3 regions of the Streptomyces sp. NPDC048496 genome follow, and region 1 is predicted to be linked to each of the others. Evidence: riboswitches for the same ligand, from Rfam matches in the RefSeq annotation. Region 1 holds a riboswitch; each other region holds the start of a gene.

Region 1 (7,867 bases):
GATGAGGTGCGAGTTGTGCATGATGACGGCACCGCGTGGCGCCTCGACTATGACCTCGTCCGAATGCGAGTCCATCGGGTCTCCCATCCGGGCCAGTGCGGCGGTGTCATCCAGGTGGGAGCCCGGGATGACACGCGTCGCGCCGTTCTCCGCGGTGAAGTCGTCCAGACACCAGATCGCGTTGCACTTGTCGAAGGGCCGCCCGCGCCGGCGGTCGAGGACGTGCAACGGCTGCCCCGCCGCACCCGCCGCGGGAGAGCGGCCGTTGATCAGATTGAGCAAGAGCCGCGGTCCGACCATCAGGCGAGCGGCGTCGAGAATCAGCGGGTGAAGAAGGCCGTCCTGCACTTTGGCCGAGTAGTGCAGTGCGTTGTCGACGAAACGGACGCCCTCCTCGGAATCACTGATCTCGTGAAGACGGTAGGTCTCCCACGCGGTGTCCATCTCGTCGCCCAACTCGTCGCATTCCTGCGGAGTGAACACGTCGAGGAGGACCACATATCCTTCGGTGTCAAGCTGCTCGCGTTCCCCGGGCGTCAGTGCAGTACGGGTCAACACGTTCATCCTCCAGCGTCATAAATACACATTGCTGCCGAGCCCCTCGCGGTCGCGGTGCTCGAAACTCAGACCTTGGTGTTCGCGACGATTCGGTCGAGAGTGGAACGACCCATGTTGTACATCGCCGGATTGGTGTCGATGTAGTACCAGATCGCACCCATACACTGTTCGAACGCCCACGCCTTGCTGCGCTCCCATTCCAGGTCCTCACAGCCCAGCTCCTCGCGGAACGCCGCGCGGGACGTGTCGTCGAGCAGGTGCCAGGCGGAGATGACGTCCAAGGCGGGGTCGGCCGGTGCGAAATCACCGCTGTCGAGAACGCCGGCCAGCCGACCTCCGTCGACCAGAACGTTGTTGGGAGTCAGATCGCCGTGCGACATCACGTCGCCCGGCGTTCGAGGAAGTTCACGGAAGTGGCTCCAGAGCCGGCGGAGAAGAGGCACGTCCAGCAGGCCCTCGCTCTTCTCGAAGCAGAGCTCGACCCATTCGTCGTGGGCGGGCAGCTCGCCACCCCGGTTCTCGCCCTGGAACGTGCGGCCCTCGGTGTCCCTGGTCCGCAGCGCCTTGATGAGACCCGCGAGGTCGCGGGCGAATTCAGCGGACCCGCCGAAGCCGGCGGTGGCGACATCTCCAGGCACCCACGTCTGCACCGACCACGGCAGCGGGTAGCCGCTCCCCGGCTCACCGAGAGCGATGGGACGAGGAGCCGCGACCGGGCAGTGGTCCGCGAATCGCTGCGAGGCTCGGGCCTCGCGCTGGAGCGTCTCCCGGCACACCTCGGGGTCCACCGACTGCAGCGGGAAGCGCGCCGCCAAGTCGTCGCCGATGCGGAAGATGGCATTCACTGTGCCGCTCGACGTCAGACGCCGGATCCGCAGCGCTTTCCATTCGGGAAACTGGGTGGCAATGAGCTCCTGGACAGCTTCGTCTTCCATGATGATCTCGTCATCGTGCATGGTCATGCTTCGTGTGTCCGATCCTGGGTCAGTGGTACCGGCCCGCGCGTGGCCATTCCGTCCGATATCGATGAGAGCGGCGCACCCCATGGTGACTGCCGAGTGTGCGGACCGGGCTTCAGCGAGCCCATGCCAGATGCTCGGCATTGGCCGCGATCAGCTTGTCCGTGAGCACTTCCGCCGCTTGGTGCTGACCGATCAGCGGGTGCGACAGCAAGGCGGCGTACACGCGCTCGCGGCCTCCGCGTATGGCCGCGTCGTGGATCGCAGGATCCGAGGAGGCAGCCCGACCTCGGCGGCCAGCTCGTCGGGCCGGGATTCCAGCAGCTCGGGCAGGCGGTCGACGCCGTCGTTGTAGACGGCCCTCTCCCAGGTCAGATGGTTGAGTCCGACGTGTTCGAGCAGGACCGACGACGGCTCGACATCCAGCATCTGGGCGATCCAACGCTCAAGCCCGATGGCCACGTTGCACAGACCCACCGCGCGGTGTCCGGCGTCCAGCAAGGCGCGGGTGACGATGCTGACCGGGTTGGTGAAGTCGACGATCCAGGCGCCCGGCGCCGCCAGTCGTGCCGCGCGCTCGGCGATGTCCAGCACCACGGGGACCGTGCGCATCGCCTTGGCCAGCCCGCCGAAGCCGGTGGTCTCCTGACCGACGCAGCCGCAGTACATCGGGAGAGTCTCGTCGCTGATCCGGGCCTTCTGTCCGCCGACGCGGAGCTGCAGGATGACCACGGAGGCATCGCTGAGACCGGCGTCGAGGTCACTGGTCCACGTGACCCGGCCCGAGGCCCCGTAGTCGCCGAAGATCCGGCTGGACAGCCCACCGATCACTTCGAGGCGATCGGCGACCGGGTCGACAAGGCGCAGTTCCGCTTGTGGGAAAAGGCGAGCGAATCCGTCGACGAGTTCCGGTGTGTACGTAGACCCACCGCCCACAACTGCGATCTTCATTCCTGACTCCTGCAATCGTCACCTCGCGAAACGAAACCGATTCAAACAAAATCAAAGAACGCCGTTGCCAGTCAAGGCAATTGGGCTTCGCATAGCCGCAGGCCGGACGGGGGGACTTCACTGACGCGGTTGTGCCGTTCTGATCCTCCGCCTAGTCTGCGCTGGCGGGTTGATCCAGGAACGCGAGTCCGTTGGAAGACCGATAGGAGAGTCGATGAGCACGCTCAGATCCTCCGTCACAGTCCCGTCCTTACTCCTGTCGAACCGGGTGCTCCATGACGACTGACGCCGGTGTGAGCGACTGGGACCCCTGGCTGGCACGTGCCTTGGAGGCCGCGAGAGCCGGGGCGGACGCCCTGCGGACGGTTCACGCGGAGGCCAGGATCATCGAGACGAAGTCCGCGCCGGGAGACTTCGTCACCACCGCCGACGTCGCCTCCAACGAGGCGATCCTCAAAGTCATCGATCGTGCCGGTGCCCAGGTCGGTCTGGTGTGTGAGGACCACCCGGAGCGTCCGAGCGGTACCGGACTGCGGTGGGTCGTCGACGCCGTCGACGGGACCGGCAATCTCGCCCTGGGCATCCCGCACTACGTCGTCAGCATCGCTCTCGAGGAACGCGTCGGCGATGTCTGGGCGCCGCGCGTCGGCGTCGTGCACGACCCGAACCGCGATGAGGTCTTCTGGGCCGTCGACGGCGGCGGGGCCTGGCTCGGGAAGTCACGGCTTTCGGTACGGCCCCCGTGTCCCGCTCGCGATGCCGTCGTCGCGACCGAGTACGCGTACACCGCCGAGGGCCGAACCCGGCAGGCGCGCACCCTCACCGCGCTGCTGCCCGCCGTCCGCAGCGTGCGATCGAGCGGGAGCTCGGCTCTGAATCTGGCGTGGGTGGCCGCCGGCCGCCTCGACGGGTTCCTCGAAGACGAGCCGGAGCGCTGGGACTGGGCCGCCGGGGCGCTCATCTCCCGTGAGGCGGGCGCTCACTGCACCCCATGGGGAACCGGAGTCATCTGTGCCGGGCCGGCCTTGGCGGCCGAGCTGCGGGCGCTGGTCAACACCGCGGAGTACTGAAAGATGCCCGACGCACTGCGTATCGCCGTCGTTGGTTACGGACAGGTCGCCCGCCTCCACGCCGAGATCACCCTGGCCGAGGGGCAGGTGCTCCACCGTGTGGTGGGGCGCCTGCCGGAACCGACCGCCGACTTCGCGAAGGAGTTCGGCATCGCCCATCACGGAGTCTCGCTCGACGAGGCGCTCGCGGACGACGCGACCGCGTTGCGGGCCAACTCGCGGCCCCGGTACCGAGGGTCGTCCTGCCCGTCCGGCGTCAGGCCCGACAGTGCGTTCAGGAACAGCGCGGCGAAGTCGTCCTCCAGGTACTTGATCGTCACGTGGTCCTTGGCCTGGCGGCGACGGGCCTGGTTGACCTGCACCTGGGACGCCTGCTCACCGAAGTAGGCCGTGCCCTGCTTGTACGTGAACGGCTCCGCGTCCGTGTACCCTTCGTCAACCGCCCATCGGTAGAAGCTCGCCAGGATGCCCACGTTCTGGTTCCACGTCGACGCCTCGAAACGGTGCTTGATCGGCCCGGTCGCCCGGTACACGGCGTACGCGCCCAGGGCCGACTTCAGCCGCATCCGGGTGTCGAACAGACCCACCCCGTGCTCGGCCAGGAACTCCATCCACTCCTTCACCGTGCGGGCGTAGTAGGTACACGACTTCGGCGCCGGGCACCCATTCGTCGGCAGCTCACGAAGCCACCGGTTCACCGCCACAGTCGGCCGCGGCCCCGAGACGTCCTCGAAGAAGAGGTCGTCATCGATCAGGACCGGCATCCCCTCCGGGATCGCGGGCTTGGCCGGGACATCCCAGTCCTCCCACCCTCGAGAGGAATAGAACACATTTTCCATTCCGCCGACCCTGTCACCCGACACAGCACAGTGCAACATGCAAACCCGCTGGCCCTGCCCCTGCCGCACCCCTGTGGCAACACGACAACAAAGCGAGAACAACACGTATCAGCGTCACCCAGCCCTGCTACCCACTCCCTCAGGCAGCAAAAATTCCGATAATTCCGGTGCGCCGAAGCTCGCCGCCGTGATATTCCGACGAGTCATGGGAGATCTTCTGACACCTCGACTCGTACTCCACCCGTTGAGTCCCGCCGAGGCGGAGAACATAGTGGCCCGCCGTCCGGGGCCGGGCGCCCTGTGGGCACCGGAGTACCCGACCGACGGCGACGCGGCCGGGGCCGGACATTTCTTGGAACACTGCGCCGACACCGGCAACCCCCAGCCGTTCGGCGCCTACGAGATCCGCCTCCGCCAGGACGGACACGCCATAGGCGGAGTGGGCTTTCACGGCGCTCCGAACGCGGAGGGGCAGGTGACGATCGGCTACGGCCTGACCCCTGCGGCGCGCGGCAAGGGGTACGCCGCCGAGGCGCTGCGGGCGCTGCTGGAGTTCGCCCGCGACGAGGGCATCGCCGCCGTGAACGGCGATGCCGACCTCGACAACATCGCGTCCCACCACGTCATGGTGGCGGCAGGCATGCGGTTCGTCAGGGCGGACGACCGGGTGAAGCACTTCCTGATCGACTGGTCGGACACGTCGGAGGCGTCGGACGCAACGGATGCGACGTACGTGGCTGAAGCGACCGACGCGACGGACGCCGCATAGACGGGAGAACCCGCCGGGGCTTCCCGGCGGGTTCTCCCGTCATACGGCCGACGAGTCGGCCGGCGCCTCAGCTCGCAGCGGCTGTGGCGTGGGACGTGGTACCGCCCCCGGCCGTCACCGTGCCGGCCTTCGGCACCAGCAGCCGCTCGGTCAGATAGCCGAAGACCAGACCGAACGTGGTCCACAGCGTGGCCTGAACAGCGAGGGTGGCGAGGCGGAACTCCCACAGCAGACTGGCCGGGAAGCCCTTGCCGACCTCGTTGAACGAGGGCAGGAAGGCGTAGGCCAGCCCGATGACGAGCACATAGGCGGCGGACGCGGCAATGGACGCGTTCCAGTTGCCCAGGCGGGGAGCCAGCCGTTTGCCGAAGATGACGGCAGCGACGGCCAACAGCACGCTGAGGACGACCATCAGGAAGAACAGGGTGGTGCGTTGGCCGATCGTGTCGGGGTGTCCGACAGCCGGCGGATTGGCCGGGTATTTGAGGAACGGCACGACATACACGGTCAGCAGGGCGCCGAACGCGATCAATGCGGCCGTGGCCCTCGGGCCGAACCTGCCGATGCGGCCGAGGGCGTAGCAGAAGACCAGCGCGGCGATGCCGCCGATCGCCACACCGAAGACCAGGACACCGGTGGCGAGACCCGCGGTGGACTGCATGGTGCGGCTGACAAGTTCCTCGCCGCCGTGCTCGTGGCCGTGAGCCTCTTCGAGCGCGATCGCCGCGTCCACCCGGGATTCACCGAGGAAGTAGGCGACGGCAAGAGCGAGCGCGCCGGCGGCAAGTCCGGCCAGCATGCCGCGGACGAGCAGCGCTCTGACAGATATGGAGTTCATGAGCGGTTCCCCTGAGGTGCGCGGCGTGTCAGTGGCAGGGGAAACCGAGCAGGTGGCGACCGTCGTGAACCCACTCGTGGACACCTTCGCCGGAGATGACAGCGGTGGCACCCTGCTCGGCGCCGACAAAGTACAGCAGGACGAGCATGAGGATGCCGAAGAAGACCGCCCACGGGGCAATGGCCTTCAGCGAGATGGGGGTGATGGCGGGTGTGGCGACGGTTGCGGGGGCAGCAGTCTGTGCCATGGCAGAACCTCCTGAGGGAACACGCGTCCCGATCGTGGTGCCTGAGACGACAGTGCCGGGTCTGACTTCCCGCAGGGGTACGGGTTCACAGTGGCGCGACCGTGCCGGATTCTCACCGGACTTCCGTCACACCGTCGTCATGTTCATCGCGACCTTACCGCCTGCGGGCACGCGCCGCCATGGCGCCATCTGCGGGGCCGGAAGGCCCGGATGCCGTGGTGTGCTTACCCGAAAGGCCACAGTTCAGGGAGTTGACACCGGTGTTGACGGTACAAGTGATGTTGATCTCGCCGGCGCTCAATGCTGCGCTGCGTGAAGCCCGTTTCGACGGCGACGCCCCGCTCGACGCGTCCGGTGTCGGGCGGGCGCGTGCGGCCGCTGCCGCGGTGCCTGCCGCCGATCGCCGGGTGTGCGGAGCGGACGAGCGGTGCGCCGGGACCGCCGAGGCGCTGGGGCTGCGGTCCGAACCCGAACCGGCCCTCCGCGGCTGGGACTTGGGGCGCTGGAGCGGGCAGCGGCTGGCGAAGGTGAGCGAGGCCGAGCCGGAGGCGGTGTCGGTCTGGCTGTCCGGCCCTTCGGCGGCACCGCACGGCGGTGAGTCGCTGCTGGACCTGTGTGCGCGGGTGGGCGGCTGGCTGGACTCGTCGCATCGGGACGGCGCCGGGGACGGCCGCGTGATCGCCGTGGTCGAACCCGCGGTGGTGCGCGCCGCGATCGTGCACGCGCTGGGCCTTCCGCCGCAGGCGTTCTGGCGGTTGGATGTCGCCCCATTGACACTGACAGAGCTCAGCGGCCGGTCCGGCCGCTGGAACCTGCGCTGCGGGCGGTCCCTGAGCACCGGAACCGACGCCCCGTAACCCGGCGTCGGCCTCCACCGCCGGGCCGGCCCGCCCTGCCGGTGGCGGACTGTACCTCCCCTCCCCGCCGGCACCTTGAGGCGAGCGCCCGAGGCCGGACCCCCCACAACGCCGCCAGTACCCACCCATCCCCTCCGCGGCAGGCGCCCGTGGGTCCGCCCACATACCGTTCCTGAGCAAGCCCACGAGCCCACCATCACACGATCGAGTTAAACCGTCCTCGTGCGCCACTCACCGGCAAGCAGTTACCAACCCCTACCGCTCGAGCAATGTTGACAAATGGTACGTAAACTGACCAAGGCGTTCGAATCCACCTTCTCCCTTCGGAAGGGCGACCGACCATGACCGATCAAACGCAGGTGAACCGGCCCGAGACCACCCGCCCGCAATCCGAGGCCGCGCACGGAGCAGGACCGCACGGCGGAAACCGCCGAACGGAACCTGGGTCGCGGGGCCGAACCACGATCGCCGACGGCGTGGTGGCGAAGATCGCCGGGCTGGCGGCCCGTGGCGTGCCCGGAGTCCAGGGCATGGGAGGGGGATTCGCCCGCGGTATGGGGGCCGTGCGGGAGCGGGTGCCCGGAGCGGGAAGTCAGTCCGTCACCAGCGGTGTCAAGGTCGAGGTCGGCGAGGTCCAGACGGCGGTCGACCTGTCGATCATCGTCGAATACGGATACTCGATCGTCGAGCTCACGGGCGACGTCCGGACCGAGGTGATCGCCGCCATCGAGCGGATGACCGGTCTGGAGGTCGTGGAGGTCAACATCTTGGTGAGCGAC
Region 2 (7,867 bases), on a different contig from region 1:
GGTGAAGGCCGCGGGGGTGATCCGTACCGCCGTCATCATGGTCGGCCGCACGCTGGGCGCCGAGCAGTTCCGCGACAGCCACCTGTACTCGGCCGAGCGCGACCGGCACGTCTGCTGACGGGCGGCGCCGCCCGCGTCAGCGCACATCGCTGCGGCCGACGACCGTGCCCGCCCGGTCGATGCAGATGACGTCCACGGCCACCGGAGCCCCGCGCAGCACCGACAGCGCCTGGTCGCGGGCGGCCACCGCGACCAGGTCGCCCAGCGGGACCCCGGCCGCCGCGCACAGCTGAAGGGCGGCCAGACCCGTGTTGGCGTCCGCCACCTCGGCGGTCAGCGACGCGTCCGCGCCGCCCTGCCGGGCGAGTCCGGCGAGGAACCCCTTGTCGACCTGGGAGCGGGCGGAGTGCAGATCCAGATGGCCCGCCGCGAGCTTCGACAGCTTCGCGAAGCCGCCGCAGACCGTCAGCCGGTCCACCGGATGCCTGCGTACGTACTTGAGCACCGCCCCGGCGAAGTCGCCCATGTCGAGCAGGGCGATCTCCGGCAGACCGTACTCGGCGACGACGGTCTTCTCCGAGGTCGACCCCGTGCACCCCGCCACATGCGTGTGCCCCGCGGCGCGGGCCACGTCCACGCCCCGGCGGATCGAGTCGATCCACGCCGAGCAGGAGTAGGGGACGACGATCCCGGTCGTGCCGAGGATCGACAGGCCGCCCAGGATGCCGAGTCGCGGATTCCACGTGGAACGGGCGATCTCCTCGCCGTGATCGACGGACACGGTGATCTCGACGTCGCCCGTGTCCCCGTGGTCCGCCGCCACGCGCGCGATGTGGTCGCGCATCATCTGCCGCGGCACCGGGTTGATCGCGGGCTCGCCGACGTCGAGCGGCAGACCGGGGCGGGTCACGGTGCCCACGCCCGGACCGGCCCGGAACACCACACCCGATCCCGGCGGCAGCCGGCGCACCGTGGCCCGTACCAGCGCGCCGTGCGTCACGTCCGGGTCGTCTCCCGCGTCCTTGACCACGCCGGCCGTCGCCCGGTCCCCGGCGAGTTCCTCCACCGCCAGCGCGAACGCCGGGCGCTGGTCCTTGGGCAGGACGATGGTCACCGGGTCGGGGAAGTCGCCGGTCAGCAGGGCGGTGTACGCGGCGGTCGTGGCCGCGGTCGCACAGGCGCCGGTCGTCCAGCCCGGCCGCAGACCGGTGTGTTTGAGTTGGGCGCTGCGCCCGCCCTTCGCCTCACTCATGTCTGGACCGATCCCATGCACGTACTCGTCCTCGGTGGCACCACGGAGGCACGCCGTCTCGCCGAGCACCTGGCCGGGGCGCTCCCGGCCGGGGCCCGGGTCACCAGTTCGCTGGCCGGCCGGGTGGCCAGTCCGAAGCTGCCGCCCGGCGAGGTGCGGGTGGGCGGGTTCGGCGGAGCCGAGGGGCTCGCCGTGTGGCTGCGTACGCACCGGGTCGACGCGCTCATCGATGCCACCCATCCTTTCGCCGGGACGATCAGCTTCCATGCGGCGTCGGCCGCCGCCGCCGCCCATGTTCCCCTGCTCGCTCTGCGCCGCCCCGGCTGGGTGCCCACGGACGGCGACCGCTGGCACCCGGTGGGCTCCCTGGCCGAGGCGGCGCAGGCGCTGCCCGGGCTCGGGGAGCGGGTCTTCCTGACCACGGGCCGAATGGGGCTCGCCGCCTTCGCCGGTCTCGACTCGCAGTGGTTCCTGATGCGGTCGGTGGACGCCCCCGACGGACCGCACCCGGCGCGGATGGAGGTCCTGCTGGACCGGGGGCCGTTCACCCTCGGCGGGGAGCGCGAACTGATCCGCCGTCACCGCATCGATGTCCTCGTCACCAAGGACAGCGGGGGTGACGCCACCGCCCCGAAACTGACCGCGGCCCGGGAGTCCGGTGTTCCGGTGGTGGTGGTCCGCCGGCCGCCGGTCCCGGACGGCGTCCCCGTGGTCGCCACGCCGGAACTCGCCGTGGACTGGCTGTCCGGCCTGCTCGGCTGACGGCCTCCCCCGCGGCAGGCCGTGAGGCGGGACCTCAGGCCTCCGGGTAGCGCCGCGGCGTCCACACGATCTGCTGACCGTCCCCCCGCCGCACCGACCGCGTCTGCGAGGAGCCGACCAGCAGGATCGTCCGCATGTCGACCTCGGCCGGTTCCAGCTCCGCCAGGGTGACGATGCGTACGCTCTCCGAGGGCCCGCCCACATCCCGGCCCACCACCACCGGCGTATCCGGCGAACGGTGCTCCAGCAGCAGGTCACGGGCCTTGCCCACCTGCTCGGTGCGGGTCCGCGAACCCGGGTTGTACAGCGCCAGCACCAGGTCCGCCGCCGCGGCCGCGCACAGCCGGGTGGCGATCACCTCCCACGGCTTGAGCCGGTCGGAGAGCGAGATCGTGGCGTAGTCGTGGCCGAGCGGCGCGCCCGCGCGGGCGGCGGCGGCGTTGGCCGCGGTCACCCCGGGCAGCACCCGCACGGGCACCTTCGCGTACGCGTCCTGCGAGGCGACCTCCAGCACGGCGGTCGCCATGGCGAAGATCCCCGGGTCGCCGCCCGAGACCACGGCCACGCGGCGTCCGCGCCGGGCCAGGTCGAGGGCGAACTCGGCACGTTCCGACTCCACCTTGTTGTCGGAGCCGTGGCGCGCCTGTCCCGGGCGGACCGGGACGCGGTCCAGGTACGTGGTGTAGCCGACGAGATCGTCGGCGGCGGCCAGCGCCCCGCAGGACTCCGGGGTCAGCCACAGCGGCCCGGCGGGACCGGTCCCGACGACCACGACCTCACCCACGCGCTCCGCGTCCTCGGCCGCCTCCGGCCGGGGCGCGTCGATCCGGCTGGGCAGCACCGCGACAGCGAAGTACGGAACGGAGTCCGGGTCGGTGTCCGCGAGATCGCCGGTGCGCTCCCCGGCCATCGTGGCGCGCTCCACGTAGTGCGCCTCGTCCAGCCGCCCGGAGGCCTCGAAGGCGCGCCGCACGGCGGGGAACGTGCGCCCCAGCTTCATCACCACGGCGGCGTCGGTGGCGGCCAGGCGGGCCGTCAACTCCTCCTCCGGCAGCGTGCCGGGCAGGATCGTCAGCACCTCCTCGCCCTCGGCGAGCGGGGTGCCGAGCCGGGCGGCAGCGGCGCTGACCGACGTGACCCCGGGGATCACCTCGGTGGGATACCGGTCGGCGAGCCGCTTGTGCATGTGCATGTACGAGCCGTAGAACATCGGGTCGCCCTCGGCGAGGACCGCCACCGTCCGCCCGGCGTCCAGGTGCACGGCCAGCCGGGCCGCGGCCTCGCCGTAGAACTCCTCCATCGCACCCCGGTAGCCGCCCGGGTGGTCGGTGGTCTCCGTCGTGACCGGATAGACCAGCTTCTCCTCGATGTGGTCCGCGCGGATGTGCTCGGCGGCGATGGAGCGCGCGATGGACCGTCCGTGACGGGCGCTGTGATAGGCGATGACATCGGCCTCGGCGATGGTCTGCACGGCGCGTACGGTCATCAGTGCCGGATCGCCGGGACCGAGCCCCACCCCGTACAGCCGGCCCGTGTTCTGCTCGCTCACTCTTACTCTTCCTCGCTGGCGATCGCGTTGAGCGCGGCCGCGGCTATGGCGCTGCCGCCGCGGCGGCCCCGTACGACCAGGTGTTCCAGACCGGACGGATGGTCGGCCAGGGCGTCCTTGGACTCGGCGGCTCCGACGAAGCCGACGGGCACACCGATGACGGCGGCCGGGCGCGGAGCGCCTTCCTCGATCATCTCAAGCAGCCGGAACAGGGCGGTCGGTGCGTTGCCCACGGCCACCACCGCCCCCTCCATGCGGTCCCGCCACAGCTCCATCGCCGCGGCGCTGCGGGTCGTTCCCAGCTTCTTGGCGAGATCGGGGACCGTGGGGTCCGACAGGGTGCAGATGACCTCGTTGTCGGCGGGCAGCCGCTTGCGGGTGACCCCGCTGGCGACCATGGCCACGTCGCACAGGATCGGCGCACCGGAGCGCAGCGCCACGCGGGCAGCGGCCACGACCCCCGGGGTGAAGTCGATGTCGCGTACGAGGTCGACCATGCCGCACGCGTGGATCATACGGACCGCGACCTGGCTGACGTCGGCGGGCAGCCCCGCGAGATCCGCCTCGGCGCGGATGGTGGCGAAGGACTGGCGGTAGATCGCCGGTCCGTCCTTCTCGTACTGGAACACGGTGGTTTCGCTCTCTCCGGTCGGTGGTCGGGCTGCAGCGCCCTCGGGTCGGTGGTTCAGGTACGGGTGCGGCGGGCGGCGTTCACCGCGGCGGCCAGGTCGGACGGGCCGCCGTGGACCGTCACGGGGGCGCCCCGTTCGCCGCCGCGGACCTGGGCCACCTGGTGCCCGCCCGGAACGGCGACGACGTCGGCCCAGGCGCCCTTGGGGTGACCGCAGCGGCGTTCACAGCCGGACCAGTGGACGGGGAGCTGCCCGGCAACGAGCTCTCCGGCGGTCCGCACGAAAGCCTCCGCGTCGCCCCGCACATCCGCCAGGGACTTCGCACAGCCGGGCCGGCCGATGCACGCACCGACCCCCGTCCACGCGGAGTCGGGCCCGGTGATCAATCCGGCCGCGCCCCACTCGCGCAGCCGCGCCGCCGCGTCGCCGGGCGTCACGCCCGTCACGACGACGCTCCGCCACGGGGTCAGCCGCAGCTCGCGGCCCACGCGGGACAGGCTCGCCCACTGCGCACCGGTGAGCCGCCCGAGCGGCACCCCCACACAGACCGCGGTGGAGACGACGCCGTACGCGGGCTCCTGCGCCGCCGTCGCCGGCGGTACGCGCTCCGCGGCACCGGCCACCCGCAGCGCCGCCCTCACCGAATCCAGCAACTCCTCGGCAGCGAACGGAAGTTCGCTCACACGCCAGGCGCCCGTCTCCCGCGCCGCCGCCAGAAACGTCTCGGCGGCGATGAGCGCCGCGCGCGGCGCGTCGTCCCCGGAGACCCTCAGCACTGCCTCCGCGGCCCCGACCCGCAGGAGCGCGCTCCCGTCGCTCCGCCCCAGCAACGTCACATCCGCACCCAGGGCATCAACGTCACCACGGCCGTCGTCCAGCGCGAAGAGAAAGCGGCCGGACAACCCGGCCGCTTTGTCACTTCCGCACAACAGCGCGTCCAGCGCGGTCAGCCACGGCCGGACATCCCGGTGGCCCCGGCCGTCGAGCCCGGAGAGCGGGGAGGCCACGACGTTGCGTATCCGCTCATGGCTCCGGGACGGCAGCAGCCCTGCCCCGGACAGGAGTTCGGCGAGCCGTCCGCCGCACCCCAGGCCGAGGCCGCGCAACTGGACATTGCCCCGCGAAGTGAGATGCAGCTCACCGTCGCCCAACTCCCGCGCGGCACCGTGGAGCGCGTCCGCCTGTCGGGCAGTCAGCACGCCACCGGGGATCCGGACCCGCGCCAGCGCCCCGTCGTCCGCCCGGTGGAGCCGCAGCGACCCCGGGCAGGCATCGCCGCGGTCACGGGAGACGGGCTCCCCCAGGGTTGATGGCGGGGTGTCGGAAGTGGACATGGCGGCGAGCATACCGACCATCATTCCGAGCTGTATGAATCCCATCCGATGCAAGGCCCTTACTATGCCTAGCAACGGGCCACCCGGCCCGGCGTCGCCTAAGAGCCTGTCGGGCGACCTCTGATCGGGCGGTCACGGCGTGGCACGCACGCTTCCGGCGTTGCCGAAATGCCCTAGTAGCTCCGCTACGAGGCCATCCCGGCGCCTTGGAATCGCACGCACCACGCCGCGTCCGCTCTCCGATCGAAGGTCACCCGACAGGCTCTAAGAGGCCTCGCACGTAGGTGGGGTGGAGGAAGGAGCGGGGCGAGGGGCAAGCCTGGCAAGGCGGAGGAGGGAGGCGACGCGGAGCGTCGTCGACCGACGACAACGCCGCCAGGCGCCGCCCATCGGCACGCGACGCCGCCCCACCTACGTGCGAGGCCTCTAAGACGGCGATAGGGGAGGAAGCCCGGTGCGAGTCCGGCGCGGTCCCGCCACTGTGAGTCCGGCCTGGGCGGCCGGGCGAGTCAGGAACTCCCTTCCCCGAGCTCTCGACCCCGCTCGAGCAGGGGAGACCCCATTTCGACACCGCCCGGGGCGTGGACACCCCGAGGAAGGCCCGACGCCGCATGATTCTGCTCCTGTCGACGTCCGACACCGACCTGCTCAGCGCCCGCGCCGCGGACGGTCCGGTGACCTACCGCTACGCCAACCCCTCGCGCCTGTCGCTCGACGACCTCCCCGCCCTCCTCGACGGCACCGACCTCGTCGTCGTACGCCTCCTCGGCGGTGTCCGCGCCTGGCAGGAAGGGCTCGACCAGGTCCTCGCCACCGGCAGGCCGGTCGTCGTCCTCACCGGCGAACAGGCCCCCGACGCCCAGCTGATGGCCGCCTCCACCGTCCCGATCGGGATCGCCGCCGAGGCCCACGCCTACCTGGCGCACGGCGGCCCGGCCAACCTGGACCAGCTGGCCCGGTTCCTCTCCGACACCGTGCTGCTGACCGGCCACGGCTTCGAGCCCCCGGCGCCCGCACCGTCCTGGGGACCCCTGGAGCGCACCGCGCGCGCCACCGACGGCCCGACCATCGCGGTGCTCTACTACCGCGCCCACCACATGAGCGGGAACACCGCGTTCGTCGACACGCTCTGCCGGGCGGTCGAGGACGCGGGCGCCCGTGCCCTCCCCCTGTACGTCGCCTCGCTGCGTACCCCGGAACCCGCACTCATCGACGAACTGCGCGCCGCCGACGCCATCGTCACCACCGTCCTCGCCGCGGGCGGCACCCGGCCCGCCGAGGCATCGGCGGGCGGCGACGACGAGTCCTGGGACGCGGGTGCGCTCACCGGACTCGACGTACCGATCCTGCAGGCTCTCTGCCTGACCAGCTCGCGCAGCGACTGGGAGGACAACGACGAGGGTGTCTCCCCGCTCGACGCGGCCAGCCAGATCGCGGTCCCCGAGTTCGACGGCCGGCTGATCACCGTCCCGTTCTCCTTCAAGGAGGTCGACGAGGACGGGCTGCCCGCGTACGTCGCCGACACCGAACGCGCCGCACGCGTCGCCGGAATCGCCGTACGCCACGCACGGCTTCGCCACATCCCGGCCGGGGACAAGCGTCTGGCACTCGTCCTCTCCGCCTACCCGACCAAGCACTCCCGTATCGGCAACGCCGTCGGGCTCGACACCCCCGCCAGCGCCGTCGCCCTGTTGCGCCGACTGCGCGCCGAGGGATACGACTTCGGGCCCGAGGACGAACTCCCCGGCCTGGTCTCCGGCGACGGCGACGAGCTGATCTACGCCCTGATCGAGGCCGGCGGCCACGACCAGGAGTGGCTGACCGAGGAGCAGCTGGCCCGCAACCCGGTCCGTATCCCGGCCGCCGACTACCGGCGCTGGTACGCCACGCTCCCGGCCGGCCTCCGCGACGCCGTCGAGCGGCACTGGGGTCCGCCGCCCGGCGAGATGTTCGTGGACCGCTCCCGCAATCCGGAGGGCGACATCGTGCTCGCCGCCCTGCGCCGCGGGAACCTCCTCATTCTCATCCAGCCGCCGCGCGGCTTCGGCGAGAACCCGATCGCGATCTACCACGACCCCGATCTGCCGCCCTCGCACCACTACTTGGCCGCGTACCGCTGGATCGCGGCGGCGCGGGACGACGGCGGTTTCGGGGCCGACGCGATGATCCACCTCGGCAAGCACGGCAACCTGGAGTGGCTGCCCGGCAAGAACGCGGGCCTGTCCGCGGACTGCGGCCCGGACGCGGCACTGGGTGATCTCCCGCTCGTCTACCCGTTCCTGGTGAACGACCCGGGCGAGGGCACGCAGGCCAAGCGCCGCGTCCACGCCACCCTGAT
Region 3 (7,867 bases), on a different contig from region 1:
GACCTCCCCGGCGGACTACACGGCGGACACGGGCGACCCGGGCGTCCAGGTGGAACTCCCCTCGGCCAGGCCCGAGTCGAGCCCGTCACCCGACGCGAGCCCGTCCGCCGGCTAGTGCCCTTCGTCCGGATCGGGCCCGATCCGGACGAAGGGCCCTGGTTCCCTCGCCGGACGGGCTGCACCCAGCCCGTCCGGCGTCACCCACCGGTACGGCACACTCCCGGCATGGACCTGTCGATCCGCCGAATTCCGGATGCTCGCCGTCGCACGGGCGGCGCGCGGCCCCGGGGCGGGCGAGGCGCTCGTGCGGGCCTGTATCGACCGGGCACGGGCCACGAAGGGCGTCGCGCGGCTCGTCCTGTCCACCCAGCCGACCATGTCCGGCGCCCACCGGATCTACCATCGGCTCGACTTCGTACGCACGCCGGAACGCGACCGGGATCCCCTTGCGGGCCTCGCGCTGCTCACGTACAGCCTGGGCCTCTGAACCGATTCGACACAACATGTGGGGGCCACCTCATCGGACGGCCCCCACATGTATGCTCGTGCTCGCTGTCGCCGCAGGGAAATCCGGTGCGAATCCGGAACTGTCCCGCAACGGTATGTTCAGGGCCCTTTTGCGCACCCTGAAAGTCCGAGGACCTGCCGACAGCGCGTCCGGCTCGACCGATCCGGACGCCCAGACGTCCGGGCCTCGCGGATGGGCCGGTGGACGCCGCACACAGTGCTGCCCTCCTTCTTCGGGCATGCCTCCACGCGGCTGCCCCGCTCCCCCGCCGGCCCCGAGCCGAGCGAGGGAGAGCACCACGTGACCATCGCGCCAGCCGATCCGGCTTCAGTCGCCGAGTCCGCGGGAACCACGAATGACGGACCCGGGACCGCACTGCTGCGGACCCTGACCGACCTCACTGCCGATCTGCCCGACACCGACCCCGGCCGCGTCGCCGCCGCCGCGCTGCGCGGCCGCAACGCCGCGTCGGACGAGGCGGAGTTGCGCGCGCTGGCCACCGAGGCCGCCGCGGGTCTGATCGCCGAGGACCCCGCGTACTCCCGGCTCGCCGCCCGCCTCCTGACTCGCACCATCGCGGACGAGGCGGCCGGTCAGGGCGCGCTGTCGTTCTCCGCGTCGGTCGCCGTCGGCCACCGCGAGGGTCTGATCGCGGACCGTACGGCCGCGTTCGTGGCGCTCCACGCGGCCCGGCTCGACGCGCTGGTCGAGCAGTCCCTCGCCGACGGCGCCGACGACCGGTTCGGCTACTTCGGGCTGCGGACACTGCACAGCCGCTATCTGCTGCGTCACCCGCTCACCCGCCAGGTCATCGAGACGCCGCAGCACTTCATGCTGCGCGTCGCCGCCGGTCTCGCCGAGGACGAGTCGGTGCGCGCACTGGACGAGGTCGCCGCACTGTACGGCCTGATGAGCCGCCTCGACTACCTCCCCTCCTCCCCCACACTCTTCAACTCCGGCACCCGGCACCCGCAGATGTCCTCCTGCTATCTGCTGGACTCGCCGTTGGACGAGCTCGACTCCATCTACGACCGCTACCACCAGGTGGCGCGACTCTCCAAGCACGCGGGCGGCATCGGCCTCTCGTACTCCCGGATCCGCGCCCGCGGTTCGCTGATCCGCGGCACCAACGGGCACTCCAACGGCATCGTGCCGTTCCTGAAGACGCTCGACGCCTCGGTCGCCGCAGTGAACCAGGGCGGCCGCCGCAAGGGCGCCGCCGCCGTCTACCTGGAGACGTGGCACGCGGACATCGAGGAATTCCTGGAGCTGCGCGACAACACGGGCGAGGACCAGCGGCGTACGCACAACCTCAACCTGGCGCACTGGATCCCGGACGAATTCATGCGCCGGGTCGACGCGGACGGCGACTGGTCGCTGTTCTCCCCCGCCGACGTGCCGGAACTGGTCGACCTGTGGGGCGACGAGTTCGACGCCGTGTACCGGGCCGCCGAGGCCAAGGGCCTGGCCCGCAAGTCGATGCCCGCGCGTGAGCTGTACGGCCGGATGATGCGGACGCTCGCGCAGACCGGTCAGGGCTGGATGACGTTCAAGGACGCCTCCAACCGGACGGCCAACCAGACCGCCGAGCCGGGTCGCGTCGTCCACTCGTCGAACCTGTGCACCGAGATCCTCGAAGTCACCGACGACGGCGAGACCGCCGTCTGCAACCTCGGTTCGGTCAACCTCGGTTCGTTCGTGGCCGACGGCGACATCGACTGGGAGCGGCTGGACTCCACCGTCCGTACCGCCGTGACGTTCCTCGACCGGGTCGTCGACATCAACTTCTACCCGACCGAGCAGGCCGGCCGCTCCAACGCCCGCTGGCGTCCGGTGGGGCTGGGCGCGATGGGGCTCCAGGACGTCTTCTTCCGGCTGCGGCTGCCGTTCGACTCCCCCGAGGCCCGCGTGCTCTCCACGAAGATCTCCGAGCGGATCATGCTCGCCGCGTACGAGGCGTCCTGCGACCTCGCCGAGCGGTCCGGTCCGCTGCCCGCCTGGTCCGAGACGCGTGCCGCCCGCGGCGTGCTGCACCCCGACCACTACGACACCGAGCTGAGCTGGCCGGAGCGCTGGGACGCGCTGCGCGCCCGGATCGCGAAGACCGGCATGCGCAACTCGCTGCTGCTGGCCATCGCTCCGACCGCCACGATCGCCTCGATCGCCGGGGTGTACGAATGCATCGAGCCGCAGGTCTCCAACCTCTTCAAGCGCGAAACGCTCAGCGGTGAGTTCCTCCAGGTCAACGCCTATCTGGTGAACGAGCTGAAGCAGCTGGGCGTGTGGGACGCGCGGACCCGCGAGGCGCTGCGCGAGGCGAGCGGCTCGGTGCAGGGCTTCGCCTGGATCCCGGAGGACGTACGGGCGCTGTACCGCACGGCATGGGAGATCCCGCAGCGCGGTCTGATCGACATGGCGGCGGCGCGTACGCCGTTCCTGGACCAGAGCCAGTCGCTGAACCTGTTCCTGGAGACGCCGACGATCGGCAAGCTCTCCTCGATGTACGCGTACGCCTGGAAGCAGGGGCTGAAGACGACGTACTACCTGCGCTCGCGCCCGGCCACCCGGATCGCCCGTGCGGCGTCCGGCCGCGCCGCGGCCGCCGCTTCCCTTCCCGTGCAGCAGGCCTCGGCTCCCGACGCGGACGCGATCGCCTGTTCTCTCGAAAACCCCGAGTCCTGCGAGGCCTGTCAGTAATGAGCTCAACCGACAAGAATCTGCTCGACCCGGGCTTCGAGCTGACCCTGCGCCCCATGCGCTACCCGGACTTCTACGAGCGCTACCGCGACGCGATCAAGAACACCTGGACGGTGGAGGAGGTCGACCTCCACTCCGACGTCGCCGACCTCGCCAAGCTTTCCCCCGGCGAGCAGCACATGATCGGCCGGCTCGTCGCGTTCTTCGCGACGGGCGACTCGATCGTCTCCAACAATCTCGTGCTGACGCTGTACAAGCACATCAACTCCCCCGAGGCGCGGCTGTATCTGTCGCGGCAGCTCTTCGAGGAGGCCGTGCATGTTCAGTTCTATCTGACGCTGCTCGACACGTATCTGCCCGATCCGGACGACCGTGCCGCCGCGTTCGACGCGGTCGAGGAGATTCCGTCGATCCGTGAGAAGGCGCAGTTCTGCTTCAAGTGGATGGATTCGGTCGAGAAGATCGAGCGTCTGGAGACACAGGCCGACCGCCGTCGCTTCCTGCTGAACCTGATCTGCTTCGCGGCGTGCATCGAGGGGCTCTTCTTCTACGGCGCGTTCGCATACGTCTACTGGTTCCGCTCGCGCGGTCTGCTGCACGGCCTCGCCACGGGGACCAACTGGGTCTTCCGTGACGAAACGATGCATATGAACTTCGCGTTCGAGGTCGTGGACACCGTCCGCAAGGAAGAGCCCGAGCTCTTCGACGACGCCCTCCAGCAGCAGGTCACCGACATGCTGAAGGAGGCCGTCGACGCGGAGCTGCAGTTCGGCCGCGACCTGTGCGGCGACGGTCTGCCGGGCATGAACACCGAGTCGATGCGCGAGTACCTGCAGTGCGTCGCCGACCAGCGGCTCACCCGGCTCGGCTTCCCGGCTGTGTACGGCTCCGAGAACCCGTTCTCGTTCATGGAGCTGCAGGGTGTTCAGGAGCTGACGAACTTCTTCGAGCGCCGGCCGTCCGCGTACCAGGTGGCGGTGGAGGGCTCGGTCGCCTTCGACGACGACTTCTAGACGCTCTGGGCTCGCGCCCTGATCCGGAGGTCCGGACGCCGCACAGCCTTCACCGGCTGTGCGGCGTCCGCCGTTTCCGGTAGTTCGGCCCGCCGATCACGTTCCGCCTCGCGCAACTGGCGGTCGATGCGGCGGTCATGCGCGATGCCGACCAGCACCGGCGCCAGGAGGAGCGCGAAAACAACTGCTGTGCCCCGGTAGTTCAGGAATGCGTTCATGCCTGGCCGCGGCCGCGACCCGGCCGACGCGACCCGGCCGACGGTGCTGTCCGCCTGAGAGCCTGTCGGATCACCTGATCGCCGGCGCGGGGCCCTGTCACGGCACTAGTCGTTCGGCACGATCTCGTAGCGCGGCGTGTTCTCCGCCATCTGCCGCAGCGCGTCCTTGCGGTCCCGCTTCGAGAGCCGGTCGATGTACAGGTAGCCGTACAGATGGTCCGTCTCGTGCTGGAGGCAGCGCGCGAAGTAGCCGTTGCCACGGATCTTGACCGGGTTGCCCTTGGCGTCCTGGCCGCGCACCACCGCGTAGTCCGGGCGGGCCAGCGAGGCGTACGCGGTCGGGACGGAGAGACAGCCCTCGTTGGAGTCGTCGAGGATGCGCTCCTCCGGCGGCAGCTCTTCGAGCACCGGGTTGCAGACGGCGCCCACGTGCCGCACGCCGTCGTCGTCCTGGCAGTCGTAGACGAAGACCTTGAGGTCCACGCCGATCTGGTTGGCGGCCAGGCCCACGCCCTCCGCCGTCCGCTGGCTGGCGAACATGTCGTCGATCAGCCGGCCCAGCTCGTCACCGAACTCGGTGACGTCCCTGCACTCCTTGTGCAGCACCGGGTTGCCCACGACCGTGATCGGACGGGAGGTCCCGCGCTCGCGGTACGCCACCTCGCGCGCCTCACAGTCCTCGGTGTCCACGACGAAGCCTTCGTCGTCGACGCTGATCTGCTCGTCCGTCTCCTGCTGCGCCATGTCCGCCGTACGCCTTCCTCAAAACCCGAATCGATGCCCGTACAGCGTAACGGCCTCCCCCGCGGCGGGGAGCGGGCTCCCGATCGTGGGGGAGGCCGTTACGGCCGGGCCGCGGACGCGCGGCTCAGCAGACTTCTTCGAGATCCCGCCACTCACGGCTGTCCGGGCTGTCCGCCACCCAGCCGTCCAGCAGTCCCCGCACCAGCCCGGCAGGTGCCGCTATCCCGCACTCGCGCTCCGGCACCCACAGACCTCCGGCCGTGCGGTGGCCGAGCGGACCCGGATGGCCGGGCTCGCTGTGGTCGTGCGGGTCGAGATGCTCACCGTCACCCTCGTCGCTCTCCATCCGGCTCTCGGAACAGGCCCGGCAGAGCAGCCGTACGGATGACGACCAGTCCTCGGCGGCGAACCCGGCATCGGACGCCAGCTGCTCCAGAGCGTCCCGGTCCGCCTCCGTGGCAGCTTCGAGGAGCACCACCCAGGTGGGTACGGGGGACGGCGCCCAGAGTTCGATCTCGTCGAACACGGGGTACGAGGGGCCGGCCGCGGTGACCCGCTCGCCGTGCGGCACCCCGTCGTGCAGGACGACCTCGCCCCAGCGCCGCCCGGAGGAGGGCAGCGGGATCGACAGCACTTCCATCCGGGCCGGATCGAGCCTGCGACCCCAGACGACCTCGGCCTCGCCCTCGGGCGACAGCCGCACGGCCGCGCTGCCCAGCTCCATACCGACCGGCTCGCTGTTGGCCGCCGCGGTGTGCTGGCCGGCGCCGGGCACCTTCAGGCCGTACGCCTGCCAGGCGCGGCGGGCCAGGGGCCAGTCCTGCAGGGCGGTGGCGGCGATGCCGACGTTCCACCAGTCGGGGGCGCCGGACTCCTTGTCGAGGAGCGCGACGGCGCGCAGCCCGGCCGCTCTCGCCTGCTCCCAGTCATGCCGGAATTTGTGCAGCAGCGCCAGGTTGAACCATGACTCGGAGAGCCAGGGTTCCAGGTCCGCCGCCCGTGTCAGCAGTGCGCCCGCGTCCTCGTACCGGCCGTCGCCGATCAGCGTGAACGCGCGGTCCGTGGCCTGCCGCCAAGAGGCGGAGGGCCGATGCCGTACCTTCCCGAAGATCCTCACGATTCCCGCCTGTCCCGACTGGACACCCTCGTTCTTGCGCTCTCCTTCGCATCCAACCATGCCCGGCAGGACGCCCGCTCATTACCCATGGGTTACCCAGGCGGGACGGGGGTCAGACCGCCCCGGGCCAGGACCCTCGCAAGCGATTCGACCACCTCCGGCTGGTAGTCGTGGGCGGTGCCGAGCCGGAGCCGTTCCAGGGCGCGGAGCGGGCCGCTGAGACCTTCCCCGCACAGGTCGTCGTATGCGTTGACCGCGCGGACGATCCGGGCGGGCAGCGGCTGCTCGCGGTACGCGGTACGCGGTCAGGACGAGGCTGAAGGCCAGCGCGGCGACGCAGGCGGGCAGGACTGCGTACGGGAAGTCGGGCAGCAGGCCGGGGCCGGGCCCGCCGAGCGTGGCACCGCCGCCGAGCAGGCCGTGGACGGTCGACGCCACCCAGACAGTGATCACCAGCTGGGCCGTGCGCCAGAAGCGGCGGGCCGCGACGGGCGGGTTCTCCACCCGGCCGGCGAGTGAGCCGGGGATCACGACCAGCGCCGCGGCGGCGGGCGGCAACAGGAACGCCGCCGCGAGCAGCAGCGGAAAGAACGATCCGGCACTGATCGGCACGGAGCTGCCGAAGAACGGGCGGCGTGCGGGCAGTTCACAGGCCAGATAGAGCCCGGTGAGCAGACCGACGGTGCCCCAGGGCACCCCCGTACCGCCGGGCGGCAGCGCGGACCGCACACAGAGGACGGCGCAGACCGCGGCGGCCAGAATCACCGCGCGCGCCGCAGCCCCGGTGCCTCTCACCCGCCCTGCCCGCCTCCCAACCAGGTCAATGGAGGCGCCACGCTGGCGAGTTGGGCACTCGGTCGAGCATGGTTGAGCCCGATTAGCACGTTCGGGTGAAGTGCGTGCGTTGGCAGTGGTACGGGTGAGGGCGTGCCGCGACAGTCACGGCACGCCCTCATCGTGCAGAAAAGGCCCCACTGGTCAGGGGTGCCCGCCGGTCACTCCGTGGCGGCGCTCGGCAGCTCGGCCACCACGTCCTGGTCCGGCACGGCCTGCCCGGAGCGGATCAGATCGATCCGGCCCATCACCTTGGAGCGCAGGTCGGCCGGCACGTCGTCGTGACCGCAGCAGCGCTTGACCAGCTTCTTCACCGCCTGCTCCAGCCCGTACTTCTCCAGGCACGGGGAGCACTCCTCGAAGTGCACCTCGAACTTGCTGCAGTCGCTGTCGGGCATCTCATGGTCGAGAAACTCGTAGAGATGATCGAGGACCTCTGAGCAGTCTGTCTCGTGCGGCTCTCCGCAGCTCATGAGCCCGAGCCTTTCCGATCGTCCGACTCTCCGGCACCGGCCGGGACGAGCCCGCGTTCACGGGCGTAGTCCTCCAGCATGCCGCGCAGTTGGCGGCGGCCCCGGTGCAGTCGGGACATCACCGTACCGATGGGAGTCCCCATGATGTCCGCGATCTCCTTGTAGGCAAAGCCCTCTACATCGGCGAGATATACCGCGATGCGGAACTCTTCGGGAATCGCCTGCAGCGCGGACTTCACGTCCGAGTCCGGCAGGTGATCGAG

The links. A riboswitch is a leader RNA that binds a small molecule or an ion and turns the genes downstream of it on or off. The one in region 1 is predicted to bind cobalamin.
Region 2: it holds a riboswitch for cobalamin, as region 1 does, so the genes downstream of both, cobN (cobaltochelatase subunit CobN) here and ACGFSA_RS22645 (CbtB domain-containing protein) in region 1, are expected to answer to the same signal.
Region 3: it holds a riboswitch for cobalamin, as region 1 does, so the genes downstream of both, ACGFSA_RS09375 (ribonucleoside-diphosphate reductase subunit alpha) here and ACGFSA_RS22645 (CbtB domain-containing protein) in region 1, are expected to answer to the same signal.

The regions. Positions count from the first base shown of each region.
Region 1 covers NZ_JBICXB010000026.1:85,380-93,246, reverse strand. Annotated here, with positions in the region: gene ACGFSA_RS22680 (phytanoyl-CoA dioxygenase family protein) at 1-555, opposite strand, end outside; gene ACGFSA_RS22675 (aminoglycoside phosphotransferase family protein) at 624-1,520, opposite strand; partial or broken gene ACGFSA_RS22670 (6-phospho-beta-glucosidase) at 1,782-2,468, opposite strand; gene ACGFSA_RS22665 (inositol monophosphatase family protein) at 2,744-3,538, shown strand; gene ACGFSA_RS22660 (hypothetical protein) at 3,697-4,377, opposite strand; gene ACGFSA_RS22655 (GNAT family N-acetyltransferase) at 4,583-5,146, shown strand; gene ACGFSA_RS22650 (CbtA family protein) at 5,214-5,984, opposite strand; gene ACGFSA_RS22645 (CbtB domain-containing protein) at 6,013-6,231, opposite strand; adenosylcobalamin (AdoCbl) riboswitch at 6,235-6,383, opposite strand; gene ACGFSA_RS22640 (histidine phosphatase family protein) at 6,510-7,088, shown strand; gene ACGFSA_RS22635 (Asp23/Gls24 family envelope stress response protein) at 7,430-7,867, shown strand, end outside.
Region 2 covers NZ_JBICXB010000048.1:30,346-38,212, forward strand. Annotated here, with positions in the region: gene cobM (precorrin-4 C(11)-methyltransferase) at 1-118, shown strand, start outside; gene ACGFSA_RS29310 (cobalt-precorrin-5B (C(1))-methyltransferase) at 137-1,252, opposite strand; gene ACGFSA_RS29315 (cobalt-precorrin-6A reductase) at 1,268-2,014, shown strand; gene ACGFSA_RS29320 (precorrin-2 C(20)-methyltransferase) at 2,049-3,563, opposite strand; gene ACGFSA_RS29325 (precorrin-8X methylmutase) at 3,566-4,192, opposite strand; gene cobG (precorrin-3B synthase) at 4,249-5,541, opposite strand; cobalamin riboswitch at 5,932-6,069, shown strand; gene cobN (cobaltochelatase subunit CobN) at 6,141-7,867, shown strand, end outside.
Region 3 covers NZ_JBICXB010000006.1:163,705-171,571, reverse strand. Annotated here, with positions in the region: gene mctP (monocarboxylate uptake permease MctP) at 1-115, shown strand, start outside; partial or broken gene ACGFSA_RS09380 (GNAT family N-acetyltransferase) at 242-487, shown strand; cobalamin riboswitch at 527-665, shown strand; gene ACGFSA_RS09375 (ribonucleoside-diphosphate reductase subunit alpha) at 809-3,205, shown strand; gene ACGFSA_RS09370 (ribonucleotide-diphosphate reductase subunit beta) at 3,205-4,218, shown strand; gene ACGFSA_RS09365 (hypothetical protein) at 4,215-4,436, opposite strand; gene def (peptide deformylase) at 4,542-5,180, opposite strand; gene ACGFSA_RS09355 (hypothetical protein) at 5,305-6,297, opposite strand; partial or broken gene ACGFSA_RS09350 (metal-dependent phosphohydrolase) at 6,390-6,590, opposite strand; gene rsrA (mycothiol system anti-sigma-R factor) at 7,293-7,604, opposite strand; gene ACGFSA_RS09340 (sigma-70 family RNA polymerase sigma factor) at 7,601-7,867, opposite strand, start outside.